2 regions of the Isoptericola sp. S6320L genome follow, and region 2 is predicted to be linked to the other one. Evidence: riboswitches for the same ligand, from Rfam matches in the RefSeq annotation. Region 2 holds a riboswitch; the other holds the start of a gene.
What was found. Region 2 has a riboswitch for thiamine pyrophosphate ahead of thiC (phosphomethylpyrimidine synthase ThiC). Riboswitches for the same ligand answer to the same signal wherever they lie in the genome.
Positions count from the first base shown of each region.

Region 1: linked by a shared signal. The riboswitch ahead of MWU57_RS05840 (thiamine ABC transporter substrate binding subunit) and the one ahead of thiC (phosphomethylpyrimidine synthase ThiC) in region 2 are both predicted to bind thiamine pyrophosphate.

Region 1 is NZ_JALKAT010000006.1:149,124-156,615, reverse strand. It holds gene MWU57_RS05855 (sulfite exporter TauE/SafE family protein) at 1-33, shown strand, start outside; gene MWU57_RS05850 (PAS and ANTAR domain-containing protein) at 144-872, shown strand; gene MWU57_RS05845 (DUF4235 domain-containing protein) at 905-1,198, opposite strand; TPP riboswitch at 1,294-1,397, shown strand; gene MWU57_RS05840 (thiamine ABC transporter substrate binding subunit) at 1,453-2,553, shown strand; gene MWU57_RS05835 (iron ABC transporter permease) at 2,550-4,253, shown strand; gene MWU57_RS05830 (ABC transporter ATP-binding protein) at 4,253-5,281, shown strand; gene MWU57_RS05825 (response regulator transcription factor) at 5,278-5,979, opposite strand; gene MWU57_RS05820 (sensor histidine kinase) at 5,976-7,127, opposite strand; gene MWU57_RS05815 (DUF6069 family protein) at 7,327-7,492, shown strand, end outside.
Region 2 is NZ_JALKAT010000055.1:512-8,003, reverse strand. It holds gene MWU57_RS17580 (potassium channel family protein) at 1-154, shown strand, start outside; gene MWU57_RS17575 (HAD family hydrolase) at 156-1,049, opposite strand; gene MWU57_RS17570 (YajQ family cyclic di-GMP-binding protein) at 1,057-1,551, opposite strand; gene rarD (EamA family transporter RarD) at 1,615-2,562, opposite strand; tRNA gene MWU57_RS17560 (tRNA-Tyr) at 2,669-2,750, shown strand; tRNA gene MWU57_RS17555 (tRNA-Thr) at 2,868-2,940, shown strand; tRNA gene MWU57_RS17550 (tRNA-Met) at 3,006-3,082, shown strand; gene rpmG (50S ribosomal protein L33) at 3,177-3,347, shown strand; gene MWU57_RS17540 (MaoC family dehydratase N-terminal domain-containing protein) at 3,378-3,854, shown strand; gene MWU57_RS17535 (MaoC family dehydratase) at 3,854-4,285, shown strand; gene MWU57_RS17530 (Tat pathway signal sequence domain protein) at 4,411-5,871, shown strand; TPP riboswitch at 5,924-6,029, shown strand; gene thiC (phosphomethylpyrimidine synthase ThiC) at 6,025-7,492, shown strand, end outside.

The sequences.
Region 1 (7,492 bases), on a different contig from region 2:
GAGGAGGTACGGGACCCGGCCTCGATCGGGTGATCTGCCGGGTGAAGCGGCCGTTCTCAGGTGGCAGTTCCGGGGCCCGGGAGTACGGTGGGCGGCACACGAGTCCTGACCGGGTGCTCTGCCCGGACACCCGGGGAGATGTCATGAGCGGTCCGTCGTCGCACCGCACCGTCGGGAGCGCCGGCCTCGCCGGTGCCGCCGAGGCCCTGGCAGCCGGTGTCCAGCTCGTCGTCGGTCGCTACCGGGTCGAGCTCGACTCGGGCCGGACCTGGTGGTCCGACGAGGTGTACCGGATGCACGGCCGTGAGCCGGGCGAGATCGAGCCGAGCATGGAGGCGCTGAGGTCCCGCACGCACCCGGACGATCGCGGGCGCGTGTCGCGAACTGCTGTGGTCGCGTTGCGTGCGGGCAGGCCGTTCAGCAGCGCCCACCGCATCGTCGACGCGCACGGCAAGGCGCGCACCGTCGTCGTGACCGGGCAGGCGCACGTCGGCGACGACGGCGAGATCACCCACGTCGCCGGCTACGTGCTGGACGTCAGCCCGGTCACCCGTGAGGCGCTCGACCGCGAGTCGCAGCGTGCCGTGGGCCGGGCCATGGTGTCGGCGGCTGCGGTCGAGCAGGCCAAGGGCGCCTTCATGGTGGTGCACGGCATGGCGGAGGCCGAGGCGGGGGACAAGGTCGGCGAGGTGGCCGCCCGGGCGGGCATCCCGCTCCAGTCGGCCGCCGCGCAGATCGTCGCCGGGATGGCCGGCGCGGACGGCAGCCCGGCCCAGCGGCTCGCAGCAGCGCTGGACGCCGTCCACACCGAGGATCGGCCCCGCGGGCACGAGGCGCAGCTGGCCCGCCGGCGGCAGCGGAGCCGCGGCTGAGGCGTGTGGCCGCAGGCTCTCAGGGACCTCCCTCAGACCACCGAGACGTGCTTGGCCCGCTTGTCCACGGCCTTGGTCACAACCTGCCGGGCGAGCCGGCGGGCGAGCACGGCGACCCCGCCCGTCACGGCGGCGAACGTGATCGCCTGCACGATCGGGATGTCGTCCGCGTCCAGGTCGATCGGGGCGTCGCTGCCCGTGGCCTTCTCCCAGATCACCTTGATGAGCTTCTGCGCGACCCAGCCGGCCGCGAACGTCGCCGCGACCGTCCCGATCTTGAGCCCCAGCGAGGGCTCGGACGGCTCGGAAAGCTGAGAGTGCTCCACGGATCCTCCAGTAGCAGACGGCGGCATCGGGCGGTCGCGAACGGTCCGCCCGACGGACGCCACCACCGTAGCGTGCGTGCGGTGTGTAGGCTCGGAGGGAACGACAGGGGAGCGCCACGAGCGCTGAGAGTGCGGATCTCCGCAGACCCTCGAACCTGATCCGGTTAGCACCGGTGGAGGAAGTCGGGCTTCTCGATCCCGTCGTCCGTTCCCACGGACGACGGCCCCCCTTCAGATCCGTCTGAGGAGGACGCATGACCATCCGTACCCGCCGCACCCTGGCGGCCCTCGCCGTCGTCGGGCTCGTGCCCGCGCTGGCCGCCTGCAGCGGCGACGACGCCCCGGGCGAGGCCGGCAGCACGCCGGTCCCGGCGGAGTCGTCGGCCGGCGGCGAGCTGTCCGGCACCGTCACGCTGGTCACCCACGACTCCTTCGCGCTCAGCGACGGGCTGCTCGAGTCCTTCGAGGAGGAGTCCGGGCTGGAGGTCGAGCACGTCGCCGCCGGTGACGCGGGCGCGCTGGTCAACCAGCTCGTCCTCACGCAGGACAGCCCGCTCGGGGACGTGGTGTACGGGGTGGACAACACGTTCGCGTCGCGCGCCGTGGAGGCCGGGGTGTTCGAGCCCTACACGCCGGCAGACCTCGACCCGTCCGTGAGCACCCCGGTGGAGGAGGGTCTGGAGGGCCTGACGCCGATCGACCGGGGTGACGTCTGCCTCAACGTGGACACCGCCTGGTTCGAGGAGGAGGGCATCGAGCCCCCGAGCACCTTCGAGGACCTCACCCAGGAGACCTACGCGGACCTGACCGTGGTCACCAACCCGGCGACGTCGTCGCCCGGCTTCGCGTTCCTGCTGGCCACCATCAGCGCGTTCGGCGAGGACGGCTGGCAGGACTACTGGGCCGAGCTCGCGGACAACGGCCTGCGGGTCACGGACGGCTGGTCGGACGCCTACTACGTCGACTTCTCGGGTGCCGGCGAGGGTGGTGAGCGCCCGGTCGTGCTGTCGTACGCGACGTCGCCGGCCTTCACCGTCACCGAGGACGGCAGCGAGACCACCACCGCCGCGCTGCTGGACACCTGCTTCCGCCAGGTCGAGTACGCCGGGGTCCTCGCGGGCACCGACAACCCGGCCGGTGCCCGGGCCCTGGTGGACTTCCTGGCCTCGGAGCAGGTGCAGGCCGACATCCCGGCCAGCATGTACATGTATCCCGCCGACGAGAGCGTCGAGCTCCCCGCCGAGTGGGAGGAGTTCGCCCCGCTCGCCGAGGACCCCTACGAGGTCTCGGTGCAGGAGATCGCGGAGCACCGTGACGAGTGGATCCAGCAGTGGACGGCCACGGTCATCGGTTGAGCCTGCGACACCGGCCCCGGTGGGCGTGGCTGGGCTGGGGGGTCGCCGTCGGCGTCCCACTGGTCTTCCTCGCCGTCTTCTTCGCCTGGCCGGTCGTCGCGCTGGTCGTCCAGGGCTTCTTCGCGGACGACGGCGGGGGCGGGCGCACGCTCGACCTCTCCGGCTTCGCGGAGGTCCTGAGCCAGCCGCGCACCTGGCGGGTGGTCGGCCAGACGCTCGCGCAGGCGTCGGCCGGGACGGTGCTCAGCGTGCTGCTCGGCCTCCCGGGCGCCTATCTGCTGTACCGGTGCCGGTTTCCCGGCCGGACGTTCCTGCGGGGCCTGGTGACGGTCCCGTTCGTGCTGCCGACCGTCGTCGTCGGCGTCGCGTTCCGCAACCTCTTCACCCCGTCCGGGCCGCTCGGGTGGCTCGGGTGGGAGGAGAGCTTCGCCGGGATCGTGGTCGCGCTCGTCTTCTTCAACTACTCGGTGGTGGTCCGCACGGTGGGCGGGCTGTGGGAGCGCCTGGACCCGCGCGCCGAGCAGGCCGCCCGGGCGCTGGGTGCCACGCCGTGGCGGGCCTTCCGCACGGTGACGCTGCCGGCGCTCGGCCCGGCGATCGCCTCGGCGGCGTCGGTAGTCTTCCTGTTCTGCTCGACGGCGTTCGGCGTGGTCCTCGTGCTCGGCGGCATGCGCTACGGCACGATCGAGACGGAGATCTGGATCCGCACCACCCAGTTCCTCGACCTGCGGGCGGCCGCCGTGCTCAGCGTGCTGCAGCTCGTGGTCGTCGTGGCCGCGCTGCTCGTCAGCGCCCGCCTGCGCACGCGGCGCGAACGTGCTCTCCAGCTCACCGGTGAACGGTCGGGCGCCCATCCGCTGGACCTGCGCTCCGTCCGGGACGCGCTGCCGGCCGCGGTGACCGCCGTCGTCGTCGGCGGGCTCGTGGTGCTCCCGCTCGCGGGCCTCGTCCTGCGGTCGTTCCGGGGGCCCGACGGCGCCTGGTCGCTCGCGAACTATGCCGCGCTGGGGACCACGGGCGGGCGCAACGCGCTGACCGTGACCGTGTGGGAGGCGACGGCCAACTCGTTGCGGATCGCGGCGGTCGCCACGCTGATCGCCGTGGTGGTCGGCGGGCTCGTGGTGCTGGTCGTCTCGCGCCGGCCCCGCTCGCACGGGCTGCGGCGGGCCGTCGGGGGCCTGGACGCGGTGTTCATGCTGCCGCTCGGCGTGTCGGCCGTGACGGTGGGGTTCGGGTTCCTGCTCACGCTCGACCGGCCGCTCGGCCTCGACGTCGACCTGCGCACGTCGGGGCTGCTGGTGCCGATCGCGCAGGCGGTCGTGGCGATCCCGCTCGTGGTCCGTACGATGCTGCCGGTGCTGCGGGCGATCGACCCGCGACTGCGCGAGGCCGCGGCGGTGCTCGGGGCGCCCCCGGGCCGGGTGCTGGCCAGCGTGGACCTCGCGCTCGGAGCACGCTCGTTGGGGCTCGCCGTCGGGTTCGCCTTCGCGGTCTCGCTGGGGGAGTTCGGCGCCACGTCGTTCCTCGCCCGCCCGGACGCGGCGACCCTGCCGGTGGTGATCTACCGGCTCGTCGGGCAGCCCGGCGCGGAGAACTACGGGATGGCGCTCGCGGCGTCGGTGGTGCTCGCGGTGCTCACCGCGACCGTCATGATGGTGGCCGAACGGATGCGCGGCGACAGCGGCGGAGGGGAGTTCTGATGGCGGGCCGTCGAGAGCCGGGTACCGGGCTGTCCGTGCGCGACGTCGTCGTGCGCTACGGGCAGCGGCGCGGGCACGCGGGCACGACGGCGGTCGACGGCGTCTCGCTCGACGTCGCGGCCGGCGAGGTGCTCGCGCTGCTCGGGCCGAGCGGGTGCGGCAAGTCCTCCCTGCTGCGGGCGGTGGCCGGCCTCGAGCCGGTGGCCGCCGGCACCGTGGCGTTCGACGGTGCCGACCTGGCCGGCGTGCCCGTGCACCGGCGGGGCTTCGGCCTGCTGTTCCAGGAGGGCCAGCTCTTCCCGCACCGCGACGTCGCCGGGAACGTGGCCTACGGGCTGGCCGACCGGCCGCGGGCGGAGCGGGCCGAGCGGGTGGGCGAGCTCCTGGCGCTGGTGGGTCTCGACGGGTTCGGGGCCCGGCCGGTGGCCGAGCTGTCCGGCGGCGAGAAGCAGCGGGTGGCGCTCGCGCGGGCCCTCGCGCCACGGCCCCGGCTGCTGCTCCTCGACGAACCGCTCTCCGCCCTGGACCGCGGCCTGCGCGAACGGCTGGCCGTGGAGATCCGCGCGGTGCTGCACGCGACCCGCACCACGGCCGTGTTCGTCACCCACGACCACGACGAGGCCTTCACGGTGGCCGACCGCGTCGCGGTGATGTCGGCCGGCCGGCTCGCCCAGGTCGCGGCGCCGGAGGAGCTGTGGCGTGCCCCCGCGACGCGCCAGGTCGCGGAGTTCCTCGGGTACCAGACGTTCCTGCCGCACGACGACGGGCTGCTCGCCGTCGGGCCGGCCGGCCTGCGGGTGGTCGACGGCGCCTCCGGCGCAGCCACGGGCGGTGAGGTCCGGCACGGCGTCGTCGTCGCCACCACGTTCCGCCGCGGTCGCACGGAGGTCACCGTGGACGCGGACCTGGGTGCGGGCGAGGAACGGCTCGTCGCCCTGGCCGACGGCGGCGTGCCCGCTGTCGACGACAAGGTGGGCGTGGTGCTGGACCCCCGCGGCTGCGCCGTCGTCTCGGGACAGCACCGCTAGTCACCCCATGCGGGGCCCGTCGGCGGGCCGACGGCCCCGCCCCCGGCGTCGTGCACGAGCAGCGCCACCTGCGTGCGGTTCTCCAGGCCGAGCTTGTCCAGGAGCTGGGAGACGTGCGCCTTGACCGTCGGCACGCTCAGGTAGAGGCGGGTCGCGATCTCGGCGTTGGAGGCACCGCGGCCGAGCTCCGCGGCCACGTCGCGCTCGCGGGCCGTCAGGACGTCCAGGGCCGCCCGCGCCCGCTCCTGGGCACCACCCGCGCTCGCGACGGTCGCCATGAGCCGCCGGGCGACGTCGGGCGCCAGCACGGGCTCGCCGGCCGCGGCCGAACGGACCGCGGCGGCGATCCGCGCCGGCGGCATGTCCTTGAGGAGGTAGCCGGCGGCCCCGGCGTGCAGCGCGCCCCCGACCTCCTCGGCGCTGTCGAACGTCGTGAGGACGACGACGGCGGGTGGTGCGGAGCGCGCGCGCACCGCTCGGGTCGCGGCGATGCCGCCGACACCGGGCATGCGCAGGTCCATGAGGACGACGTCCGTGGGGTGGGCGTCCAGCACCCCGGGCACCTCGCCGCCGTCGGCGGCCTCGGCCACGACCCGGATGCCGTCGGCACCGTCGAGCATGAGGCGCAGGCCGGCACGCACCAGCGCGTCGTCGTCGACGAGCACGACGCGCACCCCGGGCTGCAGCGGTTCGGTCATCGCTCCCACGGTAGCCAGGCCTCGAGCACGAAGCCTCCGCCGGCACGTGCTCCGGCGTCCAGCCGGCCGTCGAGGAGCGTCACGCGCTCGCGCAGGCCCACGATCCCCGTGCCGCTGCCCGGGCCGATCCCGGTGCCGCTGCGCGGCCGGACGCCGGGCGTGCCCGGGCCCGCGCCGTCGTCGGTCACCCGGACGCGCGCCGCGCCGTCAGCGAGCTCCAGGTCCACCCGGACGGCCGCACCCGGCGCGTGCCGCCGGGCGTTGGTGAGCCCCTCCTGGACCACGCGGAAGACGGTTCGCCGCACGCCCGGTGGCACCTGGTCGGCGACGTCGGTCGGGGGCGCGTCGTAGGCGACGTCGCTGCCTGCTGACCTCGCCTCCTCGACGAGGCGGGCGACGTCGGCGAGCGTGGGTGCGTGGCCGAGGTCCTGCGGGTCCGCGCGCAGCAGCCGGATCACCTGACGGAGGTCCTCGAGGGCGTCGCTGACGCCGGAGCGCACGCGGCCGGCCGCCGCGGCCAGGGCGACCGGGTCGGCGTCGGGCCGGTACTCCAGCGCCCCGGCGGTCGCGGCGAGGAGGGAGAGCCGGTGGGCGAGGGTGTCGTGCATCTCGCGGGCGATCCGGGTGCGCTCGGCCGTGCGGGCCTCGGTCACGCGCTGCTCCTGCTCGGCCTCGGCGCGCCGGGCGCGGTCGCGCAACGACCACAGCACCAGCGCGCGTTCCTGCCAGAACGCGCCCCAGCCGAGCAGCGCCGCATGCACCGCGACGTCGCACAGCAGCCACCACTCGAGCGGCAGGGGGACGGGGTGCCACAGCGCCTGGACGGCGTGCCCGAGCGCTCCCGCGACCGCCACGGGCAGCGCGGTGCGGAGCGGGCGGCTGCGCGCCACCTGCAGCGTGGCGGCCGTGGCGGCGGGTGTCGCGGCCGGCGAGAGAGCGGCCAGGACGGCGAGGCCGAGGGCCGCCGCGACGGCGTGCCGGGTGAACAGCAGCCCGCAGAGGCCCAGGGCCGCCAGCCCGACCGCGACGTCGAGGAGCAGGCCGTCGGGCGCGTCGAGGTGCGCGGTCACGACCACCAGCACGGTCAGCGCGGCGATCGCCAGCCAGGCGCCGGCGAGCAGGCGGCTCGGGACGGTCGGGACGTGCATGGCGGGAACGCTACGGCGGTCCGCCGGCTCGCGACACCGACGAAGGTCGGGGGTCGCCCCGGCGGTGGTCGGGGTGCCCGACGACGAAGGTCGGGGCCGGCATGTACCTCCGGCCGGGGCGCGGGTGGCCCCGTCGCTCGCAGGCTGGGTCCCGACAGCGACCAGGGACGCGCCGGGACGGCCGGCGGGAGGAGACACGATGACCATGGATCAGCAGGCAGGGCGGACGACACCGCGAGGGTCCGGGGCAGGGCCGTCCCGGCGAGGGGGGATGTTCCGCCGTCGGACGCCGGCGTGGGGCGTCCCGCCGCTGGCCGCGGTGGTGGCGGCCGTGGTGTGGGCGGTGGCGACCGCGAGCGGCGCGG
Region 2 (7,492 bases):
CACGGACGACCTGTGGGCCCGCCGCGGCGACGTCGAGAGCCTCGTCGCCGAGGTCCGCGCCCTGCGCGAGGAGGTCTCGCGGTTGCGGTCCGACGACGGCTCTGGCGTCGGCGCCGCGAGCGGCGCGGCGCGGGGGCACCACCCGCCCGGCTGACTCAGCCCCGCGCCAGCAACGCCTCGAGCGCCTCGGCGACGCCGTCCTGGGCGTGGTGCCCGACGACGACGTCCGCCTCCGCGAGCACGTCCGGGTGGGCGTTGGCGACGGCGTGGCCCCGGCCGGCCCACCGCAGCATCGGCAGGTCGTTCGGCATGTCGCCGAAGGCCCAGACATCGGCGGCCGCCACACCGCGGCGGGCGCACCACCGGGCCAGAGCGGCGTCCTTCGTGACGTGCGGCGCGAGCAGCTCGGCCAGGCCCGCGGCGCCCGAGAAGGCCAGGTGCGCACGGTCCCCGACGGCAGAGCGCACCGCGTCGAAGAAGGCCTCCTGGGCGTCGTCCGGGGCCGAGCCGCCGTGCTGCACGTCGCCGGGGCGGGTCGAGCCCGCCGCCCGCGGTCGCACGGCGAGCAGCTTGCCGACCGGGGTGCCCAGCGCGGCCGGGGTGCCGCCGTCGGGCAGCGTCTCCTCGACCGGGACGGCGCGGACCGTCGCCGGCAGGCCCTCCTCGTCGCGCGGGAACCACGGGTCGAACGCCGGGCCCTCGGTCCGCTCGAACGCCAGGGCCACGTCCGGCACCGCTGCGCGCAGGTCGGCGACCAACCCGCGGAGGTCCTGGTCGGCGAAGCCGTCCACCTCGAGCGCTGCGCCCGTGGCGAGGTCCCACACGGCGGCGCCACCGAGGCAGACCACGCGACCGTGACCGCCCACGCAGTGGGCCAGGCCGGGCAGCCAGCGCGGCGGTCGGGCGGTGACGAACACGATCTCGACCCCGGCCTCCTCGACGGCGCTCAGCGTCGCGCGGGTGCGCTCGGAGACGGACCCGTCGGGCCCGAGCAGCGTGCCGTCCAGGTCGGTCGCCACCAGCCGGGGGAGGGGGAGGGGCGTCGTCACCGGGCGGTCACCGGTAGTTGACGAACTGCAGCGCCACGTCGAGGTCCGCACCCTTGAGCAGGGCGATGACGGCCTGCAGGTCGTCGCGCTTCTTGGAGCTGACGCGTACCTCGTCGCCGGTGATCTGGGTCTTGACGCCCTTGGGCCCCTCGTCGCGGATCAGCTTGGTGATCTTCTTGGCGTCCTCGCTGCTCAGCCCCTCCTTGAGGGTGGCCGGCAGGCGGTACTCCTTGCCGGAGGGCTGCGGCTCACCCTCGCCGGTGTCGATCGCCTTGAGGGAGACGCCGCGCCGGATGAGCTTGGTCTGGAAGACGTCCAGGACGGCGTTGACCCGGTCGGCGGAGTTGGCGACCAGCACGATCGCGTCACCGCTCCACGAGATCGAGGCACCGACGCCGCGGAAGTCGTAGCGCTGGTTGATCTCCTTGGCGGCCTGGTTCAGGGCGTTGTCGACCTCCTGGCGGTCGACCTTGGAGACGATGTCGAACGACGAGTCGGCCATGGCGTTGCTCCTTGCTGTGTCGGGTGTGTGACAACCGTAGTCGGCGCGCTGGCCGTACCGGGCTCAGCCCGGCCGCGCGGCCCCCGTGGCGACCGCGGCGGCGGCCAGCCGGGTGGCCCGTGCCGAGCGGGTGCCGTCGACCGTGAGGACGACGAGCGCGACCCAGACGAGGGCGAACCCCGCCCATCGGGACGGCGACATGTGCTCACCGAACAGGAGCAGGCCCACGAGGAACTGCAGGGTCGGCGTGAGGTACTGGAGCAGCCCCAGCACGGACAGCGGCAGCCGGCGTGCGGCGGCCCCGAAGAGCAGCAGCGGCACCCCGGTGACGATGCCGGCACTGACCAGGAGCAGCGCGTGGCCGACGCCCTCCTGGCCGAAGGTGGAGACGCCCGTGACGGTGAGCCAGGCGAGGTAGCCCAGGGCGAACGGCGTGGCCACCGCGGTCTCCACCGCGAGGCTCGGCAGCGCGCCGACGGTGCGCCCGACGCGGTTCTTCGTCAACGAGTAGCTGCCGAACGAGAACGCCAGCACCAGCGAGATCCACGGCAGCCCGCCGACCCCGGTGGAGATGACCACGACCGCGGCGGCGCCGAACCCGAGCGCGACCCACTGCGCCGGGCGCAGCCGCTCGCGGAGCACCAGCACACCGAGCAGGACGGTGACCAGCGGGTTGATGTAGTAGCCCAGCGCGGCGTCCAGGACGTGCTCGCTGAGGACCGCGTAGACGTACGTCACCCAGTTGGTGACGATGAGGACGGCCGCCACCGTGAGCACGCCGAGGGTGCGCGGGCTGCGGAACACCGCGGTGAAGGTCCGCAACGACCGGGTGACGCTCAGCAGCAGCACGCAGAACACGAGCGACCACACGATCCGGTGCGCGATGATCTCCACGGCGCCCGCCGGCTCGAGGAGCGGGAAGTACAGGGGCATGGCGCCCCAGAGGAGGAACGCCCCGAGCCCCAGCGGGAGGCCCCAACGGGCCGCGGGAGGGGCGGCGGTGGTGGTCACCAGCGCAGGATATGCCGTGGGGTGACCAGTGCCACCGCGGACGGATTTCCGCAGCGGCCGACGGGCCGCTATGGTTGTCTCCGCAAGGTCGTCCGCGGCCTTGCTCGGCAGGTTGCCCGAGCGGCCAAAGGGAGCTGACTGTAAATCAGCCGTCATCGACTTCGGGGGTTCGAATCCCTCACCTGCCACCGCACGGAGCGGTCCTCATCTCGGTGAGGCTGCTCCGGCACCCGGGGAGGGTGCAGGTGCGGCCACGCGAGCTGGATTTCGTCCGGACCGCCCAGGCCGTGTAATGTTCTCTCCGCGCCCCGATAGCTCAGTCGGTAGAGCATCTCCATGGTAAGGAGAAGGTCAAGGGTTCGATTCCCTTTCGGGGCTCTGTGACACGACGCGGGTCCGCCTCCCGAGACAACGGGTGGACGGTCCCGCGCTGAGTCACGCGCGGCGGGGTAGCTCAGCTGGTCAGAGCGCACGACTCATAATCGTGAGGTCGCGGGTTCGAGCCCCGCCCTCGCTACCAACCACACGGCAACACACGGTTCGACGGCCGGCGTCGGACCACCCAGATCCTTGACGCACGTTGCGCCTTCCGGGGGCGCGAGAGGTGACACACCATGGCTTCCAAGAGCGCGGACGTCCGCCCGAAGATCACGCTCGCCTGCGTGGACTGCAAGGAGCGGAACTACATCACCAAGAAGAACCGCCGCAACAACCCGGACCGCCTCGAGATGGCGAAGTTCTGCCCGCGTTGCGGCAAGCACACCGCTCACCGCGAGACCCGCTGACGCGGTCTCGTCGCGAGACTCCACACCGACGTGGCGAACACCCAGCCCGACACCGCCTTCGCAGGCCGTGAGTACCCGGCCACCGAGCCGTACCAGGTAGGGCGCGAGAAGATCCGCGAGTTCGCCGCCGCCGTCGGCGCCCAGCACCCCGCGCACCACGACACCGTGGCGGCGCGGGGTCTCGGCTATCCGGACCTCGTCGCGCCGCCCACGTTCGCGGTGGTGATCGCCCAGCGTGCTGAGTCCCAGTACGTCGCCGACCCCGCGGCCGGGATCGACTTCTCGCGCGTGGTGCACGCGGACGAGAAGTTCGAGCACCACCGCCCCATCGTCGTCGGCGACGAGCTGGTGACGATCCTGCACGTCGACTCCGTGACGCAGCGGGCCAGCATCTCCATGGTCACCACGCGGTGCGAGATCTTCGCCGCCGGGGCCGACGGCGCCGCTCCGGGCGAGCACGTCGCCACGGTGACCTCCAGCCTGGTCGTCCGCGGGGAGGACTCCTGATGTCCGAGCAGGGACCCGAGCTGGCCTCGCTCGCGGTCGGCGACGTCGTCGCCTCTCGCGCCATCGAGCTCGGCCGGTCCACGTTGGTCCGCTACGCGGGTGCCAGCGGCGACTTCAACCCGATCCACTGGGACGAGGGGTTCGCGACCGAGGTCGGGCTCCCGGGCGTGATCGCTCACGGCATGTGCACGATGGGCTCCGTGATCGGCGTCGTCACCGACTGGGTCGGCGACCCGGGCGCGATCGTCCGGTACGGCACACGCTTCACCAAGCCCGTGCCGGTGCCGGCCCGCGGCACCGCCGTCGTCGACGTCGTCGCGACGGTCGGCGCGGTCGACCCCGACGCCGGCACGGTCCGCGTCGACCTCACGGTCACCCACGAGGACGTCAAGGTTCTCGGCCGGGCGCAGGCCGTCGTCCGCCTGGCCTGAGCCCTCCTGCGAGAGCAGCCCCTCCGGGATTTCCGGGTGGCACCTCTTCACGCCGACGGGTGACACGAGTAACCTTTGAGTGCTGCCCCCAACGGTGGGGGTGCGGACCATCGAAGGAGATGCTCATGTCCAGATCGTCACGCGTCCCACCCGGCCCGACCGCCGCGGTCGTCCCCGCCCCGCCCGCGGCGATCTCCCGCCGCGGCGTGCTCGTCGCGGGTGCCGCCGGAGCGTTCACGATCGCCACCGGTGCCGAGGCGTGGGCCGCCGGGCACACCGGCCGGGGTGGCCCGCCGTGGCCCGGCCACGGCGGCGGGCACGGCGGGTCCGTCCGGCGGGCCCACGAGTTCCTCGGCGTGATGACCGACGCCTATCCGGAGGTCAACACCGGGCCCCGGCTGGCTCAGTCCTACGCCGACCAGCTCGGCCTGTTCTCGACCGCCTTCGTCTACGACGTCGCCCTGACGATCTGTGCCTCGCTCGCCGGTGGCCACGTCGAGCGTGCCGCCGTCCTGGCCGACGGCCTCGTCTTCGCCCAGGAGCACGACCCGGCCTACGACGACGGCCGCCTGCGCCAGGGGTACAACGCCGGCCCGTACACGTTCTACGACGGCTCGGAGCAGGCCTACGGACTCGAGCTGCCCGACGGCACCGCGAACATCGGCTGGCAGTTCGGGTTCCTCGGGACCGCGGTCGGCGACATGGCGTGGCCCGGGATCGCGCTGCTGCACGCCTACGACGTGACGGGGGAGCGCCGCTACCGGGACGCCGCCGTGCGGATCGGCGAGTGGATCCTCGACAACACCTGGTCCGAGCGCACGCTCGGTGGCTTCTCCTTCGGCGTCGACGCCGCGAACGCCCCGGTGCCCAACGGTTCGACCGAGCACAACGTCGACTGCGTGGCGTTCTTCCGCCAGCTCGACGCCCTCGTGGGTGGACGGCGGTGGCGCCGGGCGGAGCGGCACGCGCGCGAGTTCGTCGACCGCATGTGGGACCGGCGCGGCGGGTACTTCTACACCGGGACGAACGACGGCGAGGAGATCAATCCCGACCCGCTGCCCCTGGACCCGGCGACCTGGAGCTGGCTCGCGCTGCGGGCGAACCGGTACGGCCGGGCCGTCGACTGGGCGGCCGCGGACCTCGCCGCCCGCGACGTCGCGGGCACCGGGAACTCGCAGCTGCCCGAGGAAACCGCCATCTCCGGCGTGACGTTCTCGAGCGCGAGCCTCACGACGACGGCCTCGTACGAGGGCATCCCGGCGCACCAGGACGCCGTCTGGCTGGAGGGCACGGCGCAGCTCGCCTGCGCGCTGACCGATCGCGGGCGCGGGCGACGCGACGCCGGACGCGCCGAGGACCTGCTGGCCGAGGTCCGCCGGACGCAGGACCTGCTCGGCGGCGGCCAGACGGTGGGCGGCGCCCCGCTGCCGGCACGCTCCGGCGTCGTGGCCGCCTCGAGCCTCGTCGACACCGGGTTCGGGTTCGGCTACTTCCAGGTGCAGCACACGGGAGCCACGTCCTGGTACCTCATGGCAGCCGCCGGGGCGAACCCGCTGCAGGTCGGAGGCCTGCGCCGGGGCAGGTGACCGGCGGGCAGGGTGCCTGAGCAGGGCGGCGGTGCGTCGTGCTACGTTGCGGGTGATCCCACGGGAGCCTCACGCAGGGGCTGAGATCGGGCTGACGCGGCCCGGACCGTCGAACCTGACCGGGTCATGCCGGCGTAGGAAGATGGAGTACACATGTCGCACGACGCACCGTCGCGCGCGCTCGCCTTCGAGCGCGACATCGAGACCGGGATCGTCGTCCCGGTCACCGAGATCACCCTGGCCGACGCCCCCGACGGGTCGGCCAACCCACCGGTGCGGATCTACCGCACCGACGGCCCGGGCGGCGACCCCACGCAGGGGATCCCGGGCCTGCGCACGGCGTGGATCGCCGAGCGGGAGGACACCGAGGAGTACGAGGGACGCGAGCGCGACCTGGCCGACGACGGCCGGGGAGCCCGCCGGCGGGGCGCCGCGTCCGCCGAGTGGCAGGGCGAGCGGCGCACCCCGCGTCGTTCGTTGCCGGGCCGCACGATCACCCAGATGCACTACGCCCGCCGCGGCGAGATCACCCCGGAGATGCGGTTCGTCGCCATCCGGGAGGGCGTCGACGTGGAGCTGGTGCGTTCGGAGGTCGCGGCCGGACGCGCGATCATCCCCAACAACGTGAACCACCCCGAGTCCGAGCCGATGATCATCGGGCGCGCGTTCACCGTGAAGGTCAACGCCAACATCGGCAACTCCGCGGTGCACTCCACGATCGCCGAAGAGGTGGAGAAGCTGCAGTGGGCCACGAAGTGGGGCGCGGACACGGTCATGGACCTGTCCACCGGCGACGACATCCACACCACCCGCGAGTGGCTGCTGCGCAACGCCCCGGTCCCGATCGGCACGGTGCCGATCTACCAGGCCCTCGAGAAGGTCGACGGCGACGCCTCCCGGCTCACCTGGGAGATCTACCGCGACACCGTCATCGAGCAGTGCGAGCAGGGCGTCGACTACATGACGGTGCACGCCGGCGTGCTGCTGCGTTACGTCCCGCTGACGGCGAACCGGGTGACCGGCATCGTCTCGCGCGGCGGGTCGATCATGGCCGGCTGGTGCCTCGCCCACCACCAGGAGAACTTCCTCTACACCCACTACGACGAGCTCTGCGAGATCTTCGCGCGGTACGACGTCGCGTTCTCCCTCGGGGACGGCTTGCGGCCCGGCTCGATCGCGGACGCCAACGACGCCGCCCAGTTCGCGGAGCTGGACACGCTGGCCGAGCTGACCAAGCGGGCCTGGGAGCACGACGTCCAGGTGATGGTCGAGGGCCCCGGTCACGTCCCGCTGCACCTGGTGCGCGAGAACGTCGAGCGGCAGCAGGAGCTGTGCGACGGTGCCCCGTTCTACACGCTCGGGCCGCTGGTCACGGACATCGCGCCGGGCTACGACCACATCACCTCGGCCATCGGCGCCACGGAGATCGCCCGGTACGGCACGGCGATGCTCTGCTACGTCACGCCGAAGGAGCACCTCGGCCTGCCGAACCGCGACGACGTGCGCACCGGCGTCGTGACCTACAAGATCGCGGCGCACGCGGCCGACGTCGCCAAGGGCCACCCGGGGGCCACGGAGCGGGACGACGCGCTGAGCAAGGCCCGGTTCGAGTTCCGGTGGC